Regions from separate parts of the Paeniclostridium hominis genome, predicted to be linked through region 3. Evidence: riboswitches for the same ligand, from Rfam matches in the RefSeq annotation. Region 3 holds a riboswitch; each other region holds the start of a gene.
The links. Region 3 has a riboswitch for cobalamin ahead of H8891_RS14345 (cobyric acid synthase). Riboswitches for the same ligand answer to the same signal wherever they lie in the genome.
Positions count from the first base shown of each region.

Region 1: another riboswitch for cobalamin. It lies ahead of H8891_RS07820 (energy-coupling factor ABC transporter permease); the one in region 3 lies ahead of H8891_RS14345 (cobyric acid synthase).
Region 2: another riboswitch for cobalamin. It lies ahead of pcrA (DNA helicase PcrA); the one in region 3 lies ahead of H8891_RS14345 (cobyric acid synthase).

Region 1 covers NZ_JACRWD010000001.1:1,609,552-1,613,577, reverse strand. The annotation lists gene H8891_RS07830 (glycosyltransferase) at 1-869, shown strand, start outside; gene H8891_RS07825 (glycosyltransferase) at 866-1,930, shown strand; cobalamin riboswitch at 2,129-2,311, shown strand; gene H8891_RS07820 (energy-coupling factor ABC transporter permease) at 2,515-3,252, shown strand; gene H8891_RS07815 (energy-coupling factor ABC transporter substrate-binding protein) at 3,230-3,523, shown strand; gene cbiQ (cobalt ECF transporter T component CbiQ) at 3,517-4,026, shown strand, end outside.
Region 2 covers NZ_JACRWD010000004.1:977-5,002, reverse strand. The annotation lists gene pcrA (DNA helicase PcrA) at 1-1,931, opposite strand, end outside; cobalamin riboswitch at 2,293-2,479, opposite strand; gene H8891_RS10590 (NADH peroxidase) at 2,783-3,328, opposite strand; gene H8891_RS10585 (NADH peroxidase) at 3,519-4,026, opposite strand, start outside.
Region 3 covers NZ_JACRWD010000012.1:2,429-6,454, forward strand. The annotation lists gene cobU (bifunctional adenosylcobinamide kinase/adenosylcobinamide-phosphate guanylyltransferase) at 1-42, shown strand, start outside; gene cobS (adenosylcobinamide-GDP ribazoletransferase) at 46-816, shown strand; gene H8891_RS14340 (histidine phosphatase family protein) at 828-1,433, shown strand; cobalamin riboswitch at 1,461-1,640, shown strand; gene H8891_RS14345 (cobyric acid synthase) at 1,856-3,367, shown strand; gene H8891_RS14350 (cobyrinate a,c-diamide synthase) at 3,376-4,026, shown strand, end outside.

The DNA.
Region 1 (4,026 bases), on a different contig from region 3:
ATTTTAATTTAGAATTAGAAAAAAAATATGATGTAGAAATAGGTTTTTTAGGTATATTTACAACATGGGTAATTTGTAGATTTGGAACTCCAAATGCAAAGAAAATAACTTGGCTTCATGGTGATTTTTCTTTGATGGTATGCGGAAATTCAAAAGATTATGTAACTGATATATATGGAAGAATGGACAAAATTATAAGTGTATCTGATGGAGTAAGTAAATCATTTACAGATTTTGTAGGAAATGGTCTAAATTCAAAACTACAAAGAATATACGTTCCTAATGATGTATCTAAAATACGTGAATTATCGTTAGAATATATAAAATACAAAAAAAGTAAATTTACTATAATGTCTATAGGTAGATTGGGATCAGAAAAAGGATTTGATAGATTAATTAAAGTTCATAAAAAACTAATAGATGAAAGAATAGACCATGAGTTAATAATACTAGGTAGTGGAGAAGAAGAAGAAAATTTAAGAAAACTAGTGAAAGATTTGAAGTTAGAAAGTAGCTGTAAATTAATTGAATATCAAAAAAATCCTTATCCATGGGTAAAAATGTGTGATGTGTTTGTATCACCGTCTTATGCAGAAGCATTAGGCCTTGCAATCATAGAGGCTATGGTATTAGGAAAACCAGTAGTTGCAACAGATAATCATGGATCAAGGGCTTTATTTAAAGATAAATTAGGTCTTATGGTTTCAAATAGTGAAGATGGATTATACTATGGACTTAGACTTATGATATTAAATAAAGATATAAGGGATTTATATATAAGAAATTTAAAGGAAGTAGAAAAATTTGATTTTGATAAGTCTATTGTTATGCCTGAAATAGAAAAATTATTTGATGGAGGCAAAGAATGATTTCTATAAGTTTATGCATGATATTAAAAAATGAAGAAGATGTTATAGGAAGATGTTTAGATTGTGTAAAAGACATAGTAGATGAAATTATAATAGTAGATACAGGCTCAACAGATAAAACAAAAGAAATAGTTAAAAAATACACTGATAAAATCTATGATTTTAAATGGATAGATGATTTTGCTGCCGCTAGAAATTATTCTTTTAGTAAAGCTACAAAAGACTATATATTTTGGATAGATGCAGATGAGGTATTATTTAAAGAAGATCAAATCAAGTTATTAGATATAAAGAAAAATTTAACTTCTAATATAGACACAGTTACAATGACAGACCACAGAGGATTAGATGAAAGTGGAGAACCATTGTTAAGATATAAAAGAAATAGATTAGTTAAAAGAAAAAATAATTTTAAATGGGTTGGATTTATACATGAATACTTAGGAGTTAGTGGGAATGTATATGAAAGTGAAGTAGCAATAACACATCAAAAACTACATGATGCAGGAGATAGGAATCTTAGAATTTATAGAAAAAAATTAGATGAAGGTCATAAATTATCAACAAGAGATATTTATTATTACGGAAAAGAGCTTTATTATAATAAGTTTTACGATGATGCTATAAAAATTCTTACTGAATTTAGTAATATGGATGTGTGGGTAGAAGAAAAAATAGATGCTATGTGTAAGGTATCTGATTGTTATTTTTTTAAAGGTGATTACAAAAATGCTAGGGAAAGTATATATAAAACTTTTGAATATACATCTCCTAGAGCTGAAGCAGTGTATAGATTAGCAGATTGCTTTAAAGAGGAAGGTAGATATGAAGAAGCAATAAGTTGGTATGAAAGTATATTCAACTTGGAAATGCCAAAAAATTGTTATGGATTTATTTCTCCAGAATATTGGACTTGGAAACCTCACCTTCAACTTACTGTTTGTTATTATACAATAAATAAAATAGAAAAAGCTATAAAACATCATAATGAGGCTTATAAGATTAACCCTAATAATGAGTATATAGCTCAAAATGAGCAGTTTTTTAACAATGAGCAATAAATTATAAAATTTACATTTATTTATATATATGAATCTTATTAAATAGTATTATTTTTTTTAGAGAGTTTATAAAAAAATAAACTCTCTAGATTATTTTGTTGAAATTTGTTAGAATAATGGAGTATTAGTTAATTTTATAAATCTAAGAAAATTAGAGGAATATAAAGATATTTATAGAATTAATAAATATGTGATAAATTAAATATATCTATTGTAGGTTTTTAGAAATAAGATTAAAAGGGAAAGAGGTTAAAATCCTCTGCAGTCCCCGCTACTGTGAAGCTGATGAAACTTTCAAATACCACTGTAATGTATATTATGGGAAGGGAAAGGAGTAAAATGAAGCCAAGCCAGGAGACCTGCCTACAGTAATTAAATTAGTTTCTTCGGGATGAAGGAAAATAATTAAAAAAGTAATATCTTGGTTTTTTATAGGCTTAGGTATTATTTAAGATGTTATTTAAATCCTAATCCAAAAGTTAGGATTTTTTTTGTACCTGATAAACTTAAAAACTATATTTAAATTTATAAATTAATTTATCACAAAAATTTATATTATTTATAATAAAAAGTGAGGTACTAAAATGAATTATTTAACACTATCCGTAGTAGCCGGTGTTTTAATTGTACTGTTAAACCCGACTACATCAAGCGCTATGCATATCATGGAAGGATTTTTACCAGTAAAATGGTCAATACTTTGGACCATAGTATTTATTCCATTTTTCGTATATGGATTAAAGGCAATTAATGAAATAGTTAAAAAAGATCCAAAGAAAAAGGTATTATTAGCATTAGCAGGAGCTTTTGTATTTGTATTATCAGCACTAAAAATACCATCATTAACAGGTAGTTGTTCACACCCTACTGGAGTAGGATTAGGAGCAATATTATTTGGGCCAGCTGTTATGGCTGTAATAGGGACAATAGCATTATTATTCCAAGCAATATTACTTGCACATGGTGGACTTACTACATTAGGAGCTAATGCTTTTTCAATGGCAATAGTTGGACCTATAGTTTCATATTTAATATTTAAGTTTTGTAGAAAAAGAAATTTAAGTATTGGTGTGAGTGTATTTTTAGCAGCGGCATTAGGCGATTTAGCTACATACACTGTTACAGCAATACAATTAGCACTAGCATTTCCTGATCCTGCAGGAGGAGTGATTGGATCTGCAGTTAAATTCTTAGGAGTATTTTTCACGACTCAAATACCTATAGCTATAGCAGAAGGATTATTAACTACTTTAGTATATAATTTAATAACACAAAATAATGAAGAAGGAGTTGAAGATAATGAGTGCAAATTCGAAAACTAAAACTAAAAACTTTATATTACTTGCTTTAACAATAATACTTATAATAACTCCTTTACTTTTAAATTCTAAAGCTGAGTATGGGGGAGCTGACGGAGAAGCAGAAAATTTAATTTCTGAAATAAACCCAGATTATAAACCATGGTTTAGTAGCTTATACGAACCACCTAGTGGAGAAATAGAAAGTTTATTATTCTCTACACAAGCAGCAATAGGAGCTGGATTTATAGGATATTATTTAGGTTCTAGAAAAGGTAAAAAAGGTAAATGCTAGAAATTGATAAATGTGCTTATAATAGCAATCTAACAAATGCTAATCCAATGATTAAAGTAGGTGTTACTTTTATTTTTATGGCAATTTCTTTAATAACTAATAGTATTAGTCTACATTTATTAATAATGTTATTTATAAGCATGTTAATTGTGTTTTTAGCAAGAGTTGATATTAAATTGTATATAAAGTGCTTAAAGATACCTATATATTTTTTAATTATAGGAACTACACTTAATTTAGTTAATATATCTTTTGAAAATAAAGATTTTTTATTTGATATAAAAATATTTAGTTTTTATATAGGTACGACTAAATTTGCAATTGAGAATTCTATACATATATTACTAAGAGCTATGAGCTCAGTTATATCTATTTATTTTTTAATACTTACTACTCCATTTAATCAGTTAATAATTATATTTAAAAAATTGCATATTCCAGATACATTATTAGAACTTATGGTTTTAATGTATAGATTTATATTTATTTTCTTAGAAGAAGTA
Region 2 (4,026 bases), on a different contig from region 3:
TCTTTATTTAATTTTTCTATGCACTCTTCTGGTAATTCCTCCATAAATCTTGATTGTATAGATGGATTAGTTTTTCCATAAAGAGTTCTTTTCTTTGTAAGTGTCATATATAACTCTTTTTTAGCTCTTGTTATCCCAACATAGCAAAGTCTTCTCTCCTCTTCTATATCTGACTCACTCATAGATCTTACGGCCCTTGATATTGGGAATAATCCTTCTTCCATACCAACTAAATAAACTACAGGAAACTCTAGTCCTTTAGATGTATGTATAGTCATAAGAGATACTCTATCGTCTTCTTCATCATCACTTTCTGAAGAAGTAAGAGCAACATTAGTTAAGAAAGTTTCTAAATCTTTTTCTTCACTAGTATTTTCAAATTCTATAGCTATAGATATAAACTCTTTTAAGTTATCTATTCTATCTTGAGATTCTTCACTTTTATCTTTTTCAAGTTCATCTAAATACCCTGTAACATCAAGTACCTTTTCTATAAGCTTACTTACGGAATAAGCATCTTTTATTACTCTAAGTGTTCCTATTAAATCTACAAATCCATTTATATTTGCTCTAGCTTTTGTAGATATATCTGAATTAGTATCTACATCTAAAAGCACAGAAAATATACTTTCTTGTCTTAAACTTGCTCTATCTTCTATTTTTTCTATAGTTCTAAGTCCAATTCCTCTTTTAGGTACATTTATTATTCTTTTTAAAGATATATCATCTTGTACATTTTGAAGAACTCTTAAATAAGCAACTAAATCCTTTATCTCTTTTCTTTCATAGAATTTAGTACCACCATATATATTATAAGGTATTTGACTTCTATTTAAAGCATCTTCTATAGCACGTGCCTGTGCATTTGCTCTGTATAGTACTGCAAAATCTTTGAAAGGTTTATTTTCTTTTCTATGGATTCTCCATATATTATCAGCTACAAAATCAGCTTCTTCCATTTCATCATTTGCAACTTGTATCTTTATTTTTTCCCCTTCTTTTTGCTCACTCCACAGTTTTTTTCTTTTTCTTTCTATATTGTTAGATATAACTGTATTTGCAGCATCCAATATGACTTGAGTTGATCTATAATTTTGTTCTAATTTTACAACATGAACATCTTCATAATCTCTTTCAAATTCAAGTATATTTCTTATATCTGCACCTCTCCAACCATATATACTTTGGTCATCGTCTCCAACAACACATATATTTTGATGCTCTTTAGCTAATAATTTTATAAATTCATATTGAGCTTTGCTTGTATCTTGATACTCATCAACCATTATATATTTAAATTTATTTCTATAATAAGCTAGTACACTTTCTTCAGTCTTTAACAATTCTACTGTCTTTATTATTAAGTCATCAAAGTCAAGTGCACTATTTCTTTTTAATCTATCTTGATAAAGTGTATATACATCAGCAATTTTACTCATTCTAGCATCATTTCTATGCATATCCTTATATTCTTTAGGAGTTAGTAATTTATCTTTTGCTCCAGATATATAACTTATAACAACTTTAGGCTCAAATGCTTTGTCACTTAAATTAAGTTCTTTTAAACAATCTTTAACTAAAGTTACTTGGTCTGAACTATCATATATAACAAAAGATCTATTATAGCCTATTCTATTTATATCTTTTCTAAGCATTCTAACACAGCATGAGTGGAAAGTTGTTATCCACATATCTTTTACATCTGAATCTATGGTTTCTTCAACTCTTTCCTTCATTTCATTTGCCGCTTTATTTGTGAATGTTATTGCTAATATATTACTAGGATGTACTCCTTTATTTTTCATAAGATGAGCTATTCTAGTTGTTAAAACTCTCGTTTTTCCAGATCCAGCTCCTGCTAATATAAGTACTGGTCCTTCTGTTTTAAGTACCGCTTCTTTTTGGGCGGGGTTTAGCGAATCTATATCCATTAATTACCTCCTACAGTCAATGTTATATGTATATTTTAATCTATTATCTATATTAATTCAAATTTATTAATTCTACATATTAATGATATCCATAATTTACAATCTTTAAAATCATATCGTCTTTATAATTAAATAAAAACTCCTTAGATAAAATCTAAGGAGCTAAAGTTAGGCTAAAATATAATTTCTTTATTTATATTAATCTAATAAGATTAGGGGCTTAATTATATATTAGGATTTAAAATAAAAAAATCCCAATACCGGGATTAGGATTAATATAACTTAATAGTTTGTATACAAAATAATCATCATCAACTTATTATATACAAATTTTAAACTATTTTCCTTCACCCCGAAGAAATTAATTTATATATTATAGGCAGGTCTCCTGGCTTAGCTTCATCTTACTACTTTTCCTTCCCATAACTTATATTAAGTCACAGTGGTATAAAAAGTTTCATCAGCATAACAGTAGCGGGGGCTGCAGAGGATTTTAACCTCTTTCCCTATTAATTTTATAAATAAAAACCTATAATATAGTATATTAAATTTTCATCATATGTAATAGTATTCTATAAAAATATTATTACTCCTTTATTTATATTTAGATATCTTTATATTTTAATCATATTATATTTAAACTAGTATTATTACAGTATAAAGATATTTATCTAAAAATTTAGTTTGATAAAATCCTTTAACCATATTTACTAATTTAATTTCTTATACATCATCCAACGACTAAAATTGCCTATTTAGTATTTTGTCTAATGCAATTTATACTTTCTATTTACTTAAATATATTGAAAATAAATAAGGAAGAAATCTATTTAGATTTCCTCCTTTATATATTATTTCCCAAAATGTCTATTTAATAATCCTAAGAATGCTTTACCATGTCTAGCTTCATCTTTACACATTTCATGAACTGTATCATGTATAGCATCTAATCCTAATTCTTTAGCTTTCTTAGCTAATTTTAATTTTCCGTCAGTTGCTCCGTATTCTGCTTCTACTCTTGCTTTTAAGTTAGCTTGAGTATCTGCTACTACTACTTCGCCTAATAATTCAGCAAATTTAGCTGCATGTTCTGCTTCTTCAAATGCTATTCTCTTATAAGCTTCTGCTACTTCTGGATATCCTTCTCTATCTGCTTGACGACTCATTGCTAAGTACATTCCTACTTCTGTACATTCTCCTACAAAGTTAGCTCTTAATCCTTCTACTACTTCTGGATCTACGCCTTGTGCTACACCTATTCTATGTTCATCAGCCCAAGTCATTTCACCTTTCATTTCTTCAAACTTACTAGCTGGTGCTTTACATATAGGGCACACTTCTGGTGGCATTTCTCCTTCATGTATATATCCACATATTGTACAAACAAATTTTTTCATATTTATAATCCTCCTAAATTTATATAAACTTTTTATTAATTTCCCTATCAATTCAACCTTTAATTTTGTTAACTTTTGACTTTACTCATATATATACTACCCTATATTACTATATTAAATCATAAATTTCAAAATTTTTCTGATTTTTAGTTAATATAATAAGAGGAATTATATAATTCCTCTTATTATATTATTTCCCAAAATGTCTGTTTAATAAACCTAAGAATGCTTTACCATGTCTAGCTTCATCTTTACACATTTCATGAACTGTATCATGTATAGCATCTAATCCTAATTCTTTAGCTTTCTTAGCTAATTTTAATTTTCCATCAGTTGCTCCGTATTCTGCTTCTACTCTTGCTTTTAAGTTAGCTTGAGTATCTGCTACTACTACTTCGCCTAATAATTCAGCAAATTTAGCTGCATGTTCTGCTTCTTCAAATGCTATTCTCTTATAAGCTTCTGCTACTTCTGGATATCCTTCTCTATCTGCTTGACGACTCATTGCTAAGTACATTCCTACTTCTGTACATTCTCCTGTAAAATTAGCTCTTAATCCTTCAACTATTTCTTCATCAACACCTTGGGCTACACCTATTCTATGTTCATCAGCCCAAACCATTTCACCTTTCATTTCCTCAAACTTACTAGCTGGCGCTTTACATATAGGACACACTTCTGGTGGCATTTCTCCTTCA
Region 3 (4,026 bases):
TATTTTGTAGTTAGTGGTATACCTATGAAGATTAAGGAGTAACTTATGAAAAGATTTATAGGTATATTACAATTTTTTACTAGAATTCCAATAAGGGTAAATATAGGTTTTGATGAAGAGTTTCATAAAACAATGTATTACTTTCCTTTAGTAGGGTTTGTATTAGGAATTTTATATTTTATAATTGGATTAGTATCAAGTTTTTTATTTGATAGCTATATAACTTCTGTAAATATTTTGATATCTACAGTGATATTAACTGGAGGTCTTCATTTAGATGGTGTAGGAGATACATTTGACGGTATATATAGTTATAGAGATAAAGAAAAAATATTAGAGATAATGAAAGATTCACGATTAGGAACAAATGCAATGCTATCAGTATTATTTTTAATGTTGATGAAACTTGGATTAATATATTCAATTGTACAATCAGGACAATTATATAATTTAATATTTATGCCTGTATTTGCGAGAATGGCAATTGTAATAGCTTGCTATAAAAGTGTCACTCCGAGAAAAAATGGAATGGGTAATGTATTTATAGGCAAACCTTCTTTAAAAATGATATTAACTGGAATAGTGTATACAGTTATATTAATAATAATTATGGGTATTACTTTATTTAACTTAAATTCATTAGATTTAATTAAAGTAATAGCGTTCATACCTATAATGATTATATTATCAAGATGTTTTGTAAGATATATATATTCTAAAATAGATGGGATAACAGGAGATATACTTGGATGTATTTCTGAGCTTATGGAAGTAATGTATTTAATCTATATATATTTAATTTTTGGATTAAAGTAAGAGGTGAATAGATGTCTAGATTAATACTAGTAAGGCATGCAACAACTAATGATAATATAGATGGGAATTTATCAGGTCATATAGATAGCGAACTAAGTGATTTAGGGAAATTACAGATAGCTAAATTAAATGAATTTCTTGAAAAAGAAAAAATAGATTCTATATATACAACTACATCGACTAGAACAAAACAAACTGTACTAGAAATATCAAAATCTAGAGGAATAAATATTATAGAAAAAGAAAATTTAAAAGAAATTAGTTTTGGAGATTTCGAAGGGTTTAATTTTGACATTATACAAAAAAATTACCCAGAAGAATTTGAAAAGTTAATTTCACAAGGATTTAATTATAGATATCCTAATGGAGAAAGTTTAATAGACTCATATAATAGAGTACGTGAAGAAATAGATAAAATAATAAGTTGCAATAAAGATAAGACTATTTTAATATGTTCTCATGCAGGAACTATAAGAAATATTATATCTTACTTAATTGGGAAAACTTATGAATTTCATTGGAATTTTAAAATAAATAATGCATCAGTGAGTATTATTGATATAGTTGATGGATTTCCAGTGATTCAAACACTAAATAATACATCTCATTTAACTTAGAATAAATAAGAATACATAAAAATATTATAAAATTAACATAAATTAGGTTCTTCATTGAAGATTAATAGGGAAGAAGGTAAAAATCCTTCGCAGCCCCCGCTACTGTGATACTGACGAAACTATTAGACACCACTGTGACGATTTACGGGAAGGAATAGAAGTAGGTTGAAGTTTAGCCAGGAGACCTGCCTAGTTTATGAATATAAAATCTTCGGGGTGAAGGATTTTAAAAATTGGTGAAGTATGTGCATTTTTAAAAACCTATCCTTTAGAGGATAGGTTTTTATGTTTCTATAAATTTAAATCTTCAATTTATAGATAAAAATAATTATCAAATCACATATCTGAATAATGTAGAGTATTTTAAACGTTGTTAAAAGATTAAAGAAGTGAATTTTTTGTTGTTTAAGGAGATTAATAATATGAGTAAATCGTTAATGTTTTTAGGAACAGCTTCTAATGTTGGTAAGAGTACTTTATCGGCAGGGTTATGTAGAATTTTAAAACAAGATGGATATAGAGTCGTACCTTTTAAATCTCAGAATATGGCACTAAATTCATATATAACTAAAGATGGATTAGAAATGGGGAGAGCTCAAGTTACTCAAGCCGAAGCTTGTGGTATTGAACCAGATGTTAGAATGAATCCTATTTTATTAAAGCCTGCTGGGAAAAATAGATGTCAGGTAATTGTTAAAGGCAAAGTCTTAGACCATGTGAGTGCTAGTACTTATCATGGGTATAAGGATGAATTAGCGTCTATGCTTAAAAGTATATATGGAGATCTAAGTAGTGAATATGATGTAGTTATTTTAGAGGGTGCGGGTAGTTGTGCAGAAATAAATTTAAAAGATAAAGATATAGCTAATATGGGAATGGCTGAAATTGCAGATGCTCCAGTAATTTTAGTAGCTGATATTGATAGAGGTGGAGTTTTTGCTTCAATCGCAGGAACTATGCTTTTATTAGAAGAAAAAGAAAGAGCTAGAGTTAAAGGAGTAATCATAAATAAATTTAGAGGAACTGTAGAACTTTTACAATCTGGTATAGATATGCTAGAGGATATTATAAAAGTTCCAGTATTAGGAGTTGTTCCTTATAGTGATTTAAATATAGAAGATGAAGATAGTGTGACGGATAGATTTAATAAACAATTTAGACAAAATGATATAAATATTGAAATTATAAGAACTCCTTATATGTCTAATTTCACAGATGCTCATATGCTAGAAATACAAGAGGATGTAAGTATTAGATATGTAGAAAAAGGACAATCTTTATCAAATCCAGATATGGTTATTATACCAGGAAGCAAAAATACAATAGAAGATTTAATTTATATAAGAGAGAGCGGATTAGAAAAGCAAATAAAAGACTTAGAAAGACAAGGTAAATTAATATTTGGAATTTGTGGAGGATATCAACTTCTAGGTAAAAAAATATATGATCCAGATGGAGTTGAAGGGTCTATAAAAGAAATAGATGGACTTGGTCTTTTAGAGATAGAAACTATATTTGAAAAAGAAAAAGTAACTACTCAAGTAGAAGCTGTAATAAATGAGAATTTAGGGGGTTACTTAAATTTATTAGGAAATAAAAGTGTTAGAGGGTATGAAATTCATATGGGAATAAGTAAAGGAATTAATAAACCTTTAAATACTATAGTAAAAAAATTAAATGAAGAAACTTCATATGTTGAAGGATGTGTAAATGAAAAAGGAAATGTAGTTGGGACTTATCTTCATGGAATATTTGATGATGTTGAGTTTACAAGAAGTTTACTAAATTCAGTTAGAGAGAAAAAGGGATTAGAGGGTGTAGAGAGTTCTATAAATTCTTTTGAAGAATTTAAGAATAAAGAATATGACAAATTAGCAGATATATTAAGACAATGTCTAGATATAGATAAAATATATGAAATTATAAATGGTTAGGTGAAATTATGAAAAAAATATTAATAGCAGGAACGAGTAGTGGAGTAGGTAAAACTACTATATCACTAGGAATAATGCAAGCACTAACTAATAGAAAGTTAAAAGTACAACCTTATAAAGTTGGACCAGATTATATAGATCCATCTTACCATACTTTTATAACTAAAAGAGATTCAAGAAACTTAGATTCTTATATGTTAGATGATGAAAAAATTAAATATATAGTAAATAATGCTTCTAAAGATGCAGATATATCAGTAATTGAAGGTGTAATGGGTCTTTATGATGGATTTGGAATTGACTTAAATGCTTGTACAAGTTCATACACTTCAAAATTACTAAAAGCTCCAGTTATATTAGTTATAAATGGAAAGGCTATGTCATCATCAGCAGCTGCTATGGTATTAGGATATAAAGAACTTGATAAAAATGTAAATATAAAAGGTGTAATAGTGAATAACGTAAAAACTCAAAGACACTATGAACTTATAAAAGAAGCTATAGAAATATATTGTAAAATTGAAGTCTTAGGATATTTTCCACCTAATGAAAAATTTTCATTAGAATCAAGGCATTTAGGATTAGTTCCAAGTGTAGAAATAGATTCTTTAACAGAGAAGTTTAATAATTTAGGAAATGAGATTGAAAAATACATAAAT